DNA from 2 places in the Pseudocitrobacter sp. 2023LY-00077 genome. Region 2 is predicted to be linked to the other one. Evidence: predicted binding sites of a transcription regulator. Region 2 holds the regulator's gene; the other holds the start of a gene.
The links. Region 2 encodes LexA, which represses DNA repair genes until DNA is damaged. Its sites were predicted from a motif close to TNCTGTATGTACATACAGNA; they were not measured.
Positions count from the first base shown of each region.

Region 1: sulA (SOS-induced cell division inhibitor SulA) is a predicted target of LexA. The motif match lies at 3,496-3,515, and genes of this name have one in related genera.

Region 1 covers NZ_JBSPEI010000009.1:8,083-16,152, reverse strand. The annotation lists gene ACWWFX_RS12915 (AAA family ATPase) at 1-860, opposite strand, end outside; gene matP (macrodomain Ter protein MatP) at 1,044-1,496, shown strand; gene ompA (porin OmpA) at 1,564-2,613, opposite strand; gene sulA (SOS-induced cell division inhibitor SulA) at 2,965-3,474, opposite strand; gene ACWWFX_RS12895 (TfoX/Sxy family DNA transformation protein) at 3,683-4,306, shown strand; gene yccS (YccS family putative transporter) at 4,303-6,429, opposite strand; gene ACWWFX_RS12885 (YccF domain-containing protein) at 6,448-6,894, opposite strand; gene helD (DNA helicase IV) at 7,015-8,070, shown strand, end outside.
Region 2 covers NZ_JBSPEI010000013.1:109,215-117,284, reverse strand. The annotation lists gene plsB (glycerol-3-phosphate 1-O-acyltransferase PlsB) at 1-1,745, opposite strand, end outside; gene ACWWFX_RS17345 (diacylglycerol kinase) at 1,876-2,244, shown strand; gene lexA (transcriptional repressor LexA) at 2,354-2,962, shown strand; gene dinF (MATE family efflux transporter DinF) at 3,031-4,359, shown strand; gene ACWWFX_RS17330 (CsbD family protein) at 4,497-4,706, shown strand; gene zur (zinc uptake transcriptional repressor Zur) at 4,784-5,299, opposite strand; gene ACWWFX_RS17320 (conjugal transfer protein TraF) at 5,598-6,923, shown strand; gene dusA (tRNA dihydrouridine(20/20a) synthase DusA) at 7,157-8,070, shown strand, end outside.

The DNA.
Region 1 (8,070 bases), on a different contig from region 2:
GGCAGCGTTTCCTGATCGCCGGTGTAGCGAGCGCCTTCCTGAATCAGACGCGGCCAGGCATCGGCCGCGAGCATCGGCAGGTTTGCATCACGCGCGACCTGCTGAACCCACTGACACCACTGTTTTATGGTCTCTTCATCGGTGAGCTGCAAATTGTCTTCATACTCGCAGTAGAGCGATTTTTCAGCCAGTTCAGGTTCCATTTCCTGGAAATCGGCCAGCGCATCACGATCGCCAACCAGCATCACTTTCAGCGACAGCGGCATGGAAGGAATCGTGACGGGTAACGGTCGTGACTCATCAAAGGATAGCCACTCAAAACGCTGTTGGGTCACCTGCGATTTTAGACGCATCCACAGCAGGGGCTGAGCCAGTAATGCGCGCAGAGAGAGAATGAGTACGCCACCGTTGGCTTTGTGCACCAGACCAGGCTGAAGCGAAATATCGCCATTAAACTGACGCACGCAGCCGAACAGTTGCTCGGCTTCCACCCAGTCGGCAAAAATGACCGGGCCAGAGCTCGCGAAATTATCATCCGGCGATGTTGCCGGAGAGACGCTGACCTGGCCTGCGGCGATGGTATAGTTCACGCCGGTCAGGAGAGACGCTGTATCGCCACGCAAGGCGAAGGTCGTGTTGTTAAGCAGTTGCAGGTACGCTTTTTCTTCTGGCGCTTTCACCAGTAAAAAGTCGCTGACGCCCTGAGGGTGCAGAAACTGCTCCAGAGCATAGTGCAAACGAGCCTGCAGCTCGCTGAATAAGGATTCATTAACTGACGAGATTTCAGGCAGTGTAAATAGCGCCTGGTACGCATCAGTCGCAGGGGCAAGGTCGCGCCGGGAAAGAGTATTTATGGTCAAAGTCGCTATTTTTAGTCAGATGTAAAGCGCGAGATTATACCTTATGCCGCAGGGAAGCTCACGGAGAATAGGGCGGTTATTCTGATATCGCCGACATTGTCTTCACACTCACTGATTTCTTCTCAGCACATTGGCAAAAAACTGATATCCTGAAAAGAGTTACACGGTCACCTTGGGATCGCAATGAAATATCAACAACTGGAAAATCTTGAGAGCGGGTGGAAGTGGAAGTACCTGGTGAAGAAGCACCGGGAAGGCGAACCGATCACCCGTTACATTGAAACCAGCGCCGCGCAGGAAGCGGTTGATCTCCTGCTGAAACTTGAGCATGAGCCGGTACAGGTGAATGAGTGGATTGCACAGAATATAAATCCCGGCCTGGTGAACCGCATGAAGCAGACGATTCGCGCGCGCCGCAAACGTCATTTTAACGCCGAGCATCAGCATACGCGTAAGAAGTCGATAGATCTGGAATTCGCCGTCTGGCAGCGTCTGGCAGGCCTGGCTCAGCGCCGCGGCAAAACGCTCTCAGAAACCATTGTGCAGCTGATTGAAGACGCGGAAAACAAAGAGAAATATGCCTCGAAGATGAGCACTCTGAAGCAGGATTTACAGGCGCTATTAGGCAAAGAATAATCGTTTAAACCTTTTCTTCAGGCCAAAAAAAACCCCGCATCGCGGGGTTTTTTCATAAGACGATAACTTAAGCCTGCGGCTGAGCTACAACGTCTTTGATGCCTTTAACTTCGATCTCTACGCGACGATCCGGGGCCAGGCAGTCGATCAGTGCAGCGCGAGCTTTCACGTTGTCACAGGTGTTGCCGGTAACCGGGTTGGATTCGCCCATGCCACGTGCAGAGATTTTGTCAGAAGGAATACCTTTAGAGATCAGGTAATCAACAACGGACTGAGCACGTTTCTCGGACAGACCCTGGTTGTAAGCGTCAGAACCGATGCGGTCAGTGAAGCCCAGAACAACTACGGAACCGTCTTTCGGATCCAGGTTGCTCAGCTGGCTGTACATCTGATCCAGAGCCTGCTGGCCTTCTGGTTTCAGAGTTGCTTTGTTGAAGTTGAACAGAACGTCAGACTTCAGAGTGAAGTGTTTGGTCTGTACTTCTGGAGCCGGAGCCGGAGCCGGTGCAACTACTGGAGCTGCATCTTCCTGCTGGCCGAAACGGTAGGAAACACCTACGCTCAGCAGGCCGTTGTCCGGACGACCACCAACGGTGTTCGCGTCACCGATGTTGTTAGTCCACTGGTATTCCAGACGGGTAGCGATGTCACGGGTAACCGCGTATTCAACGCCGCCAGCGAATACTGGGGATACGCCAGTGTCGTGGTCTTTGAAGCCGTCGTTGTTTTTAGCGTCTGCACGCCAAACCATACCACCCAGACGAGTGTAGATGTCCAGATCGTCAGTGATTGGGTAACCCAGTTTAGCGGTCAGCTGAACGCCCTGAGCTTTGAAAGCACCGTTCTGCTCGCTGCCTTTGTACGGCATACGGCCTAACCAGTCATAACCCATTTCGAAACCAACGTACGGGTTAACCTGATAACCACCGAAGGCACCAGCGCCCAGTTGGCTTTCATGGGTCGGACCGTTGTTGTTGATCTGGTTGTTGCCGACATCGTGGAACTGAGACCAGCCCAGTTTAGCACCAGTATACCAGGTGTTATCTTTCGGAGCGGCCTGCGCTACGGTAGCGAAACCAGCCAGTGCCACTGCAATCGCGATAGCTGTCTTTTTCATTTTTTGCGCCTCGTTATCATCCAAAATTTGCCATGAAAATCTAAAAGACTCACGGTTAAATCCTTCACCGGGGGCGTGACTTATTAATTACTCAGCAGATCTCTGCGGCGTAAGCTGATCACCCCTGGCGATGTAAAGTCTACAACGTAGTTGGAAACTTACAAGTGTGAACTCCGTCAGGCATATGAAAAAAAAGGGGTTGTATACACAATATTTAACATTTACGGCTAGAATTTATGCGAGATAAAATTCTGAGAACCGCATCACACCAGCGTTCACAGGATTTCCAGCTCCTGAAACATGCCTGTAACGAGACTGCAAAAAAAATTCCAGGAAAATTCCTAATTTCTTTTAATGATACAAATTTGAGTGAATTTTTAGCCCATTCAGTTGTCCTGCTGGATGAGAGGACGAGTTAACCGGGCGCATGATAAACGCCATGGCGTTTCCTTCCTCGGCCGCACTCATCAACCGGGCATGTTCCTGCTCCGACAATTCTTCCGCCACCCAGGCGATAACCACACTATAGTTTCCTGTACGTAATGCGCGCTCCATGGAGTCGAGCATGTTGTACGAGGACATCTGGCGAAGCTGCATGACCTTGGACAATGGCAGACCGGAAGCCTGAACCCACTGGCGGCTCAACTTTTGTTGCGGCGTGAGCCACAGCTGCCAGCGAGATTGCTGACCCAGCTGTTGCAATAAAGGCAGCAGCAGTAACTGCGCCATCATGGGCTGATCTTCACGATAAACCACTTCGCTCACCAGGGCAGGGGAGGCCTGTACAGGAGACGCGAATGCGCGATGCGTCGCAGGCACTGCCGCGACGGAAGAACGATTTACAACACCAGATGTATACATAGCTAATCCAACCTTGTGGGTTACTGTATGAATATACAGTACTACCCCTGTCACGAAAGATCAACCTCATTTTCTGAAAGCGACTCGCAAAATCGCACATCAAATTCACGCAATCCTTGCCGTGCTGGCGGAAGTTTCTTATGTTGCTCATTACTGGATCTATTAACGACTTTAATGCTCATAATTACATGATTAGTAAGGGATAATCATGAAAAAAATATCTTATAAACGGATTTATCAATCCCAGGAATACCTCGCACCGCTGGGCGTCGTGCGCTCCCGTTCGCTGTTTGGCGGTTATAGTCTTTCGGTTAACAACACCGTTTTCGCCATGGTCTCAGAAGGGGAACTTTATCTTCGGGCCTGTGAAGATACAGCGGTGTATCAACGCAAAGTGAAAACGCCACTTCTGACGCTTAAAAAGCGAGGCGGCCCGCTTCAACTTAACTATTTCCGCGTCGATGAGGCGCTATGGCAGAACCAAAAAATGTTGCTGCGATTAAGTAAGTATTCGTTAAAAGATGCGCAACGGGAGAAAAAAGGGCGTCTGGTATCGCAACGATTAAAGGATCTGCCAAATCTTTCCTTTCATATGGAACTGCTTATGGCGGAGGCCGGGATATGTAATGTGGCGGATTTGCAACGACTGGGCGCAAAAGACGCGTGGGCGAAATTACGCCGTCTGCGCGAGAATCTGAGCGTGGGGTTTATTTTATCGCTCGAAGGGGCGTTGACGGGCGTTCATGCCGCAGCTGTTCCGCTGCGGCGGCGCGATGAGTTGATTGACTGGGCAAGCGCGCTGAACATTCACACGCCCGCCCAGGTCGATTAGGCAAGAACGCGTTGCTGCAAACGGCAAATTTCCGGCAGCAGGGCAACGAGCAAGCCAATTTGTTGCAGAACCAACGGCTCTTTACTGTCCGGGCGTGGTTCAAGGTGGCGGATGCGTTCCGCCAGCCCGGTCAGCGCTTCCTGAACACGCTCTTCATCCGTTGGCAGGTGATGGAAAGCGTCATCGACATAGCACACGGCATCGTCCAGCAGCGCCAGAATATCCGGGTTAGTCAGCTTTTCACGGTGTGCGCCCAGTGCGGAGATATAGCTGGTGAGCGTATGGTTCAGGCACAGCAAACGGAATGCCGTTTCCCGCATCTCATTGGTGACCTTGGGTTCCGTCGACATGTTCGATACCACCGACGCCAGCTCAGCATCGCGGTTATGCGCGTCGCGGCGGGCGATGCGATAGGCAAGACGGTTATCGCGGCCCTGATGATACTGCTCAAGGATGGCATCCAGATAGCGGCAGTTGGCATCCACCGCGCGCGCCAGCACCCGTGGGAGGTTACGGAACTTCCAGTCCGGCCAGATGAAGCTGACGGCGAACCAGGCGATACCACAACCGATCAGCGTGTCGATAACGCGCGGCAGCGCCACCTCAAAGCCTTCGCCCAGCAGGTTGAAGCACAACAACACCAGCAGGGTAATGAACATGGTGGCGTGGGCGTACTGCACGTTACGGAAGGCGAAGAACAGCACCCCGGTTATCACAATCAGTGCCAGTTGCCCTTCCAGCGACGGCACCAGCAACAGAACCGGAATACCTAACGCCACGCCGACCAATGTACCGATAATACGCAATGCCAGACGGTGGCGCGTGGCGTTGTAGTTGGGCTGGCAAACAAACAGGCTGGTGAGCAAAATCCAGTAACCGTGGTTCAGGCCGGTAAACTGAATAAACGCATACCCGGCGCAAAGCACCAGCGACATTCTGACCGCATGACGGAACAGGGCGGAATCGGGAGACATATTCATGCTCAAACGCAGGCGAATATCGCTAAAGCCGTGCAGGCCGTCATCGGCGAGCAGGGTTTCCGTTTCGCTTTTCGCCTGAGCTTCCGCCTGTTCGGATTCGATGGTGGCCAATTGAGCGTCAATCGCCCGCAGGTTATTGAGCAGAAAACCCAACGCTTTCATCTGTTCTGGCGACGCGCCGCTCGCCCGAACGCGATCTAACGCGGCATCCAGATGGGTAAATGCCCGCTCAAAGCGGCTGTCATGCTGGTAAGGCGTACGTAGCAGAATCGCTTTCGACAGCTGCTGGCAAGCCTGCGCCTGCATAGACAGCAGACGCTGGAAGCGGAACATCACGTCGCTGTAGCGGAAGTTATCGCGCAGCGTCTGATACTGGATATGCGAGGAACTGGCCCGCTCGTGGATATCCTGCGCCACAAAATAGTAGTGCAGCGTGCGACGCGTCCCGCGCTGGCCACGGTCGCCGCGCAGACGCGTCAGTAACGAGGTTTTGGTCTGGTTGAGCGTCGCCATCAGCTTGCCGTTTGCCAGTGCCAGTTCATACAGCGGAGCCTGGTTTTCGTCTTCAATATCCGGGTCGAACAGGCGTGATTTCAGTTCCAGATAATGTGCCAGCTGTTCATAGCTGCGCGCGATATTATCCTGCAACGGGCGGATCGGGAAAATCAGATGCCCGGTGAGAGTCAGCAGGTTATACCAGACGGCGCCGGCAATCAGCAGCATCGGTTGCTGATACCACTGGGAATAGAGGGAAACGCCCAGCATGGTATAGATGGCAATCAGCAGCGCGCCAAAGGCTATTGTGGCGTAGCGTTGCCCCAGGCAACCTAACAGAATAAACCCGGTGGTCGATACCGTCAGCCCCAGCGCAAACAGCCACGGCCAGGGGAAGAGCAACTCGACGGAAGCGGAAGCAATAAAGAAGCAGATAAGCGTAATCACCAGATTACGCAGGCGTCCGGCTAAACGATCGTCAAGGTCGGTCAGCGCCGCCGCAACGACGCCGAGGGTTAACGGAATGGTCAGTTTTGAATCGCCGAGCCACCACGGCAGCGCCGTGGTGCCGCACAGGGCGATAAAAATCCTGACGTTATAAAGCCATGCGCTGTTCCATGTATAGCGGCGTAGCAGGGGACTTAACATAAAGAGAATCAGCCCCGATTACTGGAAGCGACGACGCGCATTGGCTTCGCGCGCGGCGCGAGCCACTTCAACCGGTACTACGCGACGGCCAACCGGCCACAGCGCAATCGCCGCGATTTTAAAGTTGGCGATGCCCACCGGAATCCCGATGATGCTGATGCATTGCGCAATACCTACTGCGATATGCGACAAGCACAGCCACCAGCCAAACAGCACCAGCCAGACGATATTGAGCACGGTGCCTCCCGCATTCAACACGCTGTTTTTCGACTGCGGCTCCAGTTCATCAACATGCACCGCTTCGTTGCCGTAAGGGATCAGCGACAGTTTGGTTATCTCCCAGCAGGAACGGGTGAGCGGCAGAGTGATAATAAAAATGATGCTGAAGAACGTTGCTACCAGCCAACCGAGGGTTGTGGCAAAACCACCTAATACAAAATTTAAAATATTCAGAACGGTACGCATAAATCCTCTGTGCGGCCTGTGAATAATAAGTCCGGGTAATTGTAACGTTTTTTTGCGCTGGAGCACCTATTCTCTGGCGGTTACACTGTGTGATATCGAAAAAGTCAGGATTCGGCGAAGATGGAATTAAGAGCGACAACGTTGGGCAAGCGCATGGCGCAGCATCCTTACGATCGGGTTGAGCTTCTCAACGCGGGGGTTAAGGTATCGGGCGAACAGCATGAATATCTCATTCCTTTCAATCAGTTGTTGTCGATTAACTGCAAGCGCGGGCTGGTATGGGGCGAGCTGGAATTTGTCCTGCCCGAAGATAAAGTTGTCCGTCTGCACGGTACAGAGTGGGGCGAAACCCAACGTTTTCATCGTCACTTAATCACCCGCTGGCAGGCATGGAGCCAGGAGATGAGCGACATTTCCGCCGATGTGTTACAGCATCTGCTGGCGGAAATTGCTGACAATAACGACGCCGGGAAATGGCTTACCCGCCAGCAGACTGCGACTATCCGTCAGCGGATTTTGCATGCGCTGGAAGGTTTGCCGGTGCCGGTGAGTCGCCTGGATAGCTTCGACAACTGTCGCGAGGCGTGGCATCAGTGCCAGGCCTGGCTCAACGATGTGGAAGCCAGCCGTCAGGCGCATAATCAGCGCTATACCGACTCGATGCTGGAACAGTACGCCGATTTCTTCGAACAGGTTGAATCCTCACCGCTTAACGATTCTCAGGCCCGTGCGGTGGTGAACGGTGAACGCTCACTGCTGGTGCTGGCGGGCGCAGGGAGCGGTAAAACGTCGGTGCTGGTGGCGCGCGCAGGCTGGCTGATGACACGCGGCGAAGCGGCAGCTGAGCAAATCTTACTGCTGGCATTTGGACGCAAAGCGGCGCAGGAGATGGATGAGCGTATACAGGAGCGTCTGCATACGGATGCGATATCCGCGCGAACCTTCCATTCCCTGGCATTGCACATCATTCAGCAGGGCAGTAAAAAAGTGCCGGTGGTCAGCAAACTGGAAAATGACACCGCCGCCCGCTACAAACTTTTCACCGACTGCTGGCAGCAGCAGTGCAAAGAGAAAAAAGCCCAGGCCAAGGGCTGGCGCTTATGGTTGCAGGAAGAGATGGGTTGGGAGGTTGGCGAAGACAATTTCTGGAATGATGCGAAGATCCTCAAACGGATG
Region 2 (8,070 bases):
ATCTGCAGCGCGTGGTCGATAAGCTCGCTGGCCGTCACGTTTGGCGTGGTGGCATCCGGCGAATACGGCGCATTGCGCAGCAGCGACAGGTAACAGTCTAACTGTTGAGTTAACTGCTCGCGGGTCAGAGAACGCTGACGAGACGCCAGCAGCGCGGTACAGCACAGGTTCATGGCGTTCGCCGCACCTGCGTTGTTAATGCGCACCATCAGTTCGGCGGCGATACCGTTCACCGTTGGCGTCAGCCAGGCCGGACGAATGGCTTCGATAGGATCGATAGATTCGCGCCACTCCGGTACGTGATGGTTCAGGTAGTTCATCAGCGGAATCGGCTCGCCGAAGTTCACATAGCCCTGGCCCAGGTTGCGCAGCTTGCTCAAGCCCTTGAGCATCTGCGGCAGGCTCTCTTTCTCTTTGGTCGCACCGCGCAGCTCTTTCGCGTACGTGCCCACTTCCATCACGTGCTCGTAACCGATGTAAATCGGCACCAGTGTGATAGGACGCGTACCGCCGCGCAGCATCGCCTGAATGGTCATCGACAGGGTGCCGGTTTTCGGGTCCAGCAAGCGGCCAGTACGGGAACGCCCGCCTTCCACAAAGTATTCAACGGAATAACCCCGGCTGAACAGCTCGCCGAGATATTCGCGGAACACGGTGGAGTAGAGTTTGTTGCCCTTAAAGGTACGGCGAATAAAAAACGCGCCCAGGCGACGGAAAATCGGGCCGGCTGGCCAGAAATTCAGGTTGATACCGGCAGCAATGTGCGGCGGCACCAGCCCCTGGTGATAGAGCACGTAGGAGAGCAGCAGGTAGTCCATATGGCTACGGTGGCACGGCACATACACAATCTCGTGGCCGTCGTGCGCCAGCTGGCGAACGCGCTCGGCGTTGTGCACGTTGATACCCTGATAGAGACGGTTCCAGGTGAAGCCGAGAATGCGGTCCGTCAGGCGAATCATCTCGTAGGAGAAGTTGGCGGCAATCTCTTCCATCAGCGCGATGGCGTTTTGCTGCGCTTTTTCATGAGAGATTTTTTTGCTGCGCGCTTCATCTTCAACGGCTTTGGCAATCGCACGGGAGGCGAGCAGCTTGTTGAAGAGATCCTGACGCGCTGGCAGACGCGGGCCGACTGCGGCCAGACGCTGGCGAGCGAAGTGCATACGCGCCACGCGCGCCAGTTTTTGCGCGATAATTTTATCGGTACCGTGTTCATCGGCCATGCGGCGCAACGAGACGGACGGCGAGAAACGCACAAAGCTGTCGCGGCCGAGCCAGGAGACGGCGAAGAATTTCTGGATGCCGTTCAGCATGCGCAGCGGCGGGTTCACCTCGCCTTTCTCACGCCCTGGACGACGACCAAACATCACCGACACCGGCACCATCTGCACGTCCAGATTCGGATTGCTGCGATGCAGATCGAGATAGTCGTGGAACAGCTTGATAGACTCTTCTTTCGGCGTGTAATAGGTGAACACGCGCGGGCCGCCATGGATAAACACATAGCGGGGCAGTAAGGTGCCGTCGATCTCCAGCGGCTCAAGCGGGTCTGGGAGATCGTGCGCCAGGCACTGGGCGCGCAAGGTCAGTAAGTCGGCCTTAGAGTTATAAGGCAGGACGTACATGATCGGGCGCGACGTATCGAGCCCCAATTCCTGGGCAGGCTCTGCCGGAATAGACTTGCTTTTTACCAGTATGCTTAATGGTAAATTCAGTAATTTGTAGTAAATTCGTGGCCAACCGGACATAAACGATGTAAAGCCTCTGGTTAATCATGCAAATGCGCGGCAAGAATATCAGAAAGTCAGCAGGATTTCTGTTCTACCGCCGATAACAGCTACTGTCATTGATGCGTATAACGCTAAAAGGTTCTATTTGATGGCCAATAATACCACTGGACTCACCCGAATTATCAAAGCGGCTGGTTATTCCTGGAAAGGTTTTCGCGCGGCGTGGGTAAACGAAGCCGCGTTCCGCCAGGAAGGGGTCGCCTCGGTTGTGGCCATTATCATCGCTTGCTGGCTGGACGTTGACGCCATTACCCGCGTCTTGCTGATAAGCTCCGTCCTTCTGGTGATGATAGTGGAAATTCTCAATAGTGCGCTGGAAGCGGTAGTTGACCGCATTGGTTCTGAATATCACGAACTCTCCGGGCGGGCGAAAGATATGGGTTCTGCGGCGGTATTGCTGGCGATTTTCGTCGCGGTGATGACCTGGGGCGTGCTGCTGTGGTCGCATTTCCACTGAGGCTCGCATAATCTGCGAAAACTCCTGTATTTTGTGTGTTTTGCGGTTCCAAAATAGCCGTTAACTGTATATACTCACAGCATAACTGTATATACACCCAGGGGGCGGAATGAAAGCGTTAACGACCAGGCAGCAAGAGGTGTTTGATCTCATCCGGGATCACATCAGCCAAACGGGCATGCCGCCAACGCGTGCGGAAATTGCTCAGCGCCTGGGGTTCCGTTCCCCGAATGCGGCGGAAGAGCATCTGAAAGCACTGGCGCGTAAAGGCGTCATTGAAATTGTTTCTGGCGCCTCGCGCGGCATTCGTCTGCTGGTGGAAGAAGAAACCGGCCTGCCGCTGATTGGCCGCGTTGCCGCCGGTGAGCCGCTGCTGGCACAGCAGCACATTGAAGGTCACTATCAGGTCGATCCTTCACTGTTCAAACCAAACGCTGACTTCCTGCTGCGGGTTAGCGGCATGTCGATGAAAGATATCGGCATTATGGACGGCGACCTGCTCGCGGTGCACAAAACCCAGGACGTGCGTAACGGTCAGGTGGTTGTTGCGCGTATCGACGAAGAAGTGACGGTAAAACGCCTGAAAAAACAGGGCAACGTCGTTGAACTGTTGCCGGAAAACAGCGAGTTTTCCCCGATTGTCGTCGATCTTAGCCGTCAGAACTTCTCCATTGAAGGGCTGGCCGTTGGCGTGATCCGCAACGGCGAATGGCTGTAATCCTCTCCCGATAACAACGGCGCATCATGCGCCGTTGTTCGTTCTCTTTTCTGTTCAGGTTCCTAACCATGTCGCTCTTCACGGCTGCCGACAAGGCATTATGGCGTCTCGCCCTCCCCATGATTTTCTCCAATATCACGGTTCCCTTACTGGGGCTGGTGGATACGGCGGTGATTGGTCATCTGGATAGCGCGGTCTATCTCGGCGGCGTGGCGATTGGCGCAACGGCAACCAGCTTCCTGTTTATGCTGCTGCTCTTTTTACGTATGAGTACCACCGGCTTAACTGCGCAGGCCTTCGGCGCGAAAGATCCCCTTCGGCTTGCCCGTGCGCTGGTGCAACCGCTGCTGCTGGCGCTGGGGGCAGGGTTACTTATCGTACTGTTCAAAGGTCCGCTGATTAATCTGGCACTCACCGTTGTCGGCGGCAGCGATACGGTGCTGGAGCAGGCGCGGCGCTTCCTTGAAATTCGCTGGTTAAGCGCGCCCGCCTCGCTGGCCAACCTGGTGTTGCTGGGCTGGTTGCTCGGCGTTCAGTACGCGCGTGCACCGGTAATTTTGCTGATCGTCGGCAACGTCCTGAACATCGTTCTCGATCTGTGGCTGGTGATGGGCCTGCATATGAACGTGCAGGGGGCGGCGCTGGCGACGGTGATTGCCGAATATGCCACGATGTTCATTGGCCTGCTGATGGCGCGTAAGGTGCTGGTGCTACGCGGTATTACATCTGAAATGCTGAAGACGGCCTGGCGCGGAAATATGCGCAGCCTGCTGGCGCTCAATCGCGACATTATGCTGCGCTCGTTACTGCTTCAGCTCTGCTTTGGCGCATTAACCGTATTTGGCGCGCGGCTGGGCAGCGATGTGGTGGCGGTCAATGCGGTACTGATGACCATGCTCACCTTCACCGCCTACGCGCTGGATGGCTTTGCCTATGCCGTGGAAGCGCACTCCGGGCAGGCTTATGGCGCGCGTGATGATAGCCAGTTACAGCAGGTCTGGCGCGCGGCCTGCCGACAGGCAGGCATTGTGGCGCTGGCGTTTGCGCTGGTGTACGCCCTGGCAGGCAGGCATATCGTGGCAATGTTGACGTCACTGCCGTCGTTGCAGCAGCTTGCCGATCGCTATGTGCTCTGGCAGGCAGTCTTGCCGGTAATCGGTGTCTGGTGTTATCTGCTGGATGGCATGTTTATTGGTGCGACACGGGGTGCGGAAATGCGTAACAGTATGGCCGTGGCTGCCGCCGGGTTCGCCTTAACGCTGCTGACGGTGCCGGTATTAGGCAACCATGGTTTATGGCTGGCACTGGCGGTATTCCTTGCGCTGCGTGGCCTGTCGCTGGCGGTTATCTGGCGTCGTCACTGGCAAAAAGGCACCTGGTTTTCGCCGCAGACATAACGGCGTGGATGGTTAAAGATTCTGAATAGTGAATCGTCGGCGATATCCTCATCTACACTTATTATCACGTTCAGCAGAAATGAACGCCGAAGGACGAAGTGATATCTCATCCATGATCGAATGATAAGGAGCTGATGATGAACAAAGACGAACTCAGCGGTAACTGGAAACAGTTCAAAGGTAAAGCGAAAGAGAAATGGGGCAAACTGACCGACGATGACATGACCGTTATCGAAGGTAAACGCGATCAGCTGGTCGGTAAAATCCAGGAACGTTATGGATATGCCAAAGATCAGGCTGAGAAAGAAGTCAGCGATTGGGAAACCCGTAACGATTACCGTTGGTAATCTCGCTGATGCGTAACGCTTAACTCCCCTCAATAAGCGTTTCTACCCGCTGGTACAAGGATGTGCCAACCCTCGAATTACCGTGCCTTTTTCTTGATCTGAATCGTGTGGTCGTGGTGGCAATGTTCTTGTGAACTGCATGCCTCTACTTCCACACATTCTGCGCACAGACCGTGTGCTTCAATCACATTATGACGTAGCGCAAAGCCCATGCGTGCCGCGACCATATGCATAATATCTTCCACGCCTTCCGCACACTCTTCCTTCACCACGCCGCAGCGATCGCAGATAAACATTGCCGACGTATGCGTAGGTTGATCAAAAAGATGGCACAGCACGTAGCTGTTGGTGGATTCCACCTTATGCACAAACCCTTGCTCGAGTAAGAATTCCAGCGCGCGATAAACGGTAGGCGGCTTGGCCTGCGGCTCTTTCACGCGTAACAGATCGAGAAGATCGTACGCGCTGATGGCACCCTGTTGCAGGCTCAACAGACGTAGCACTTCCAGACGCTGTGGAGTCAGGCGCACGCCGCGCTGCGCACACAGCTTTTCAGCCTGCGCCAACATATCTTGCGAAGTGGTCTTATCCATTTTGCGTCCTCGCGCTACGGGGGAAATAGACCTCTACTTTACCATGTTATGGCAAAAACACCGAGTGCCTGAATAATCGCCTACCTGAGGTAAATCCTAAACATCGCCATTTCTTGCCGACAACGCGAGAAAAGCTGGGAAGCGCTTTTGACCTCATCTATAAATAAAGCTGACGTTAATCATAATTATAAATTGCCAATAATCCTGACATATCCTGTGTTTTTTCCTCTTAATTCAACGCATTCACAGCAATAGTTCACCCTTATGCTTCATGGGTATGGGGCGTATTCACCTGCAAATGAACGGAATAACTGTGAAAAAAAACATTAGAAACACGATTCTCCCGCTTACGGCATCTTTGTTTATGGCAAATCAGGCGCATGCCGCCAACACCTGGTCAGAAGCGCGAAATGATGCGATGGGGGGCACCGGCGTGGCGTCGGCAAATTACGGGAGTGGCGTGCTGATTAACCCCGCGCTGTTGGCGAAAGCCAAACCGGACGATGACATTACGGTGATTCTTCCTGCCGTGGGTGCGCAAATTACCGATAAAGACAATCTTCAGGATGAAATCGACGAGATTAATGACAAAGTTAATAACTATCGCGGCGTACTTAATGACCTAACTTTGCAGGATATTCTGCTCGACCCACAGGGTACGTTAGGGCAGTTTCAGGGCGCGGCAGGCGATCTGGCCAGCGAGCTGGATTATCTGAAGGGCAAAACCGCGCGCGCCAGCGGAGGGGCAGGGATTGCCGTCAGCATTCCAAACGACGTGCTGTCGGTGGCGTTTGTCACCAAAGCCTATGCCCACGGGCGGGTGAGTTCCGCTATCGATCAAGGTGATATTGATTACCTGAGAGAAATTGAGGGCAGCCAGACGACGGCGATTACTGAGGCCGGAAAAGCCGTGGTGGGGGGCTCGGATGAAATCACCAAACACCTTAATTCAACAGCTTCAGGGCGCGTGGCGATTGTCTCTGACTACGGCGTCGCGGTGGCGCGGCAATTTGAGCTGGGCGATGTGCCCGTTTCGGTCGGCATCACGCCAAAGCTGCAAAAAACCTGGCTCTATAACTACACCACCTCTATCTACAACTATGACAGCAGCGACTGGAACAGCAGCCGCTACCGCAACGATGATACCGGCTTTAACGTCGATGCCGGTATTGCGGCTGACTTTGGCGAGAACTGGACGGTGGGCGTGAGCGGGCAAAACCTGATCTCCCGGGATATCGACACCAAAGATGTCTTTATCACCAATGGTGAAACGGGCGTGACGACCAACTATAAAGACACCTACCAGATCCGCCCGCTGGTGACCGCTGGGGTGGCGTGGCATAACGATTTGGTGACGGTGAGTGCCGATGGCGATTTGACCGAAACAAAAGGGTTTAAAAGCGAGGATAACTCGCAGTATGTTGGCGTCGGGGCGGAAGTTCGCCCACTCGACTGGCTCGCCGTGCGCGCCGGTTATCGTGCGGACGTGAAGAATAATGACAGTAATGTCTTCACCGGCGGTGTGGGTTTCGCGCCGTTTAACCGCGTGCATGTCGATCTGATGGGGCTGGTTGGTGAAGATGAAACCTGGGGGGCTGGCGCGCAGTTAAGCGTCACGTTCTGAGCCTTTTGCCGGATGCGCTACGCTTATCCGGCCTACCCGGTAGATGCCCCCGTAGGCCCGGCAAGCGCAGCGCCCCGGGCAGCCAGCCGCACCTTAGCCACCGTAGGCCCGGCAAGCTCAGCGCCCCGGGCTATTCACCGCACCCACCGCCGATACACCATCGCAACCTTGCCTCACCGCTTTTGCTTTGTGCTATAGTAGCGCCCCTTTTTCAGAATGCTTAATAAATCGCCATGCCAGAATCTTCGTCCACCGTTTTCCCTGCACACCGTTTTTCCATCGCGCCGATGCTCGACTGGACCGACAGACACTGCCGCTATTTCCTGCGCCAGTTGTCGCGCCACACGCTGCTGTACACGGAAATGGTCACCACCGGAGCGATTATTCACGGTAAGGGCGACTACCTGGCCTACAGCGAAGAAGAGCACCCGGTCGCATTACAGCTTGGCGGTAGCGATCCGGCGGCGCTGGCGCAGTGCGCGAAACTGGCAGAAGAGCGTGGTTATGATGAGATTAACCTCAACGTCGGCTGCCCGTCCGATCGCGTACAGAACGGGATGTTCGGCGCCTGTCTGATGGGCAATGCCCAACTGGTCGCCGACTGCGTGAAAGCGATGCGCGATGTGGTATCCATTCCTGTGACGGTGAAAACGCGTATTGGCATCGACGACCAGGATAGCTACGAATTCCTCTGCGACTTTATCAATACGGTGGCCGGACGCGGCGAGTGCGAGATGTTCATCATCCATGCGCGCAAAGCCTGGCTTTCTGGTCTCAGCCCAAAAGAGAACCGTGAGATCCCGCCGCTGGACTATCCGCGCGTGTATCAACTGAAGCGTGACTTCCCGCACCTCACAATGTCGATCAACGGCGGCATTAAATCGCTGGAAGAGGCGAAAACCCATCTGGAACATATGGATGGCGTCATGGTCGGGCGCGAGGCGTACCAGAACCCCGGTATTCTGGCGACGGTCGATCGCGAAATCTTTGGTATCGAAGGTGCGGATGCGGACCCGGTTGCGGTGGTGCGCGCGATGTACCCCTACATCGAACGTGAACTGAGTAACGGCACCTATCTGGGCCACGTGACGCGTCATATGCTGGGTCTGTTCCAGGGCATTCCGGGCGCGCGCCAGTGGCGTCGCTA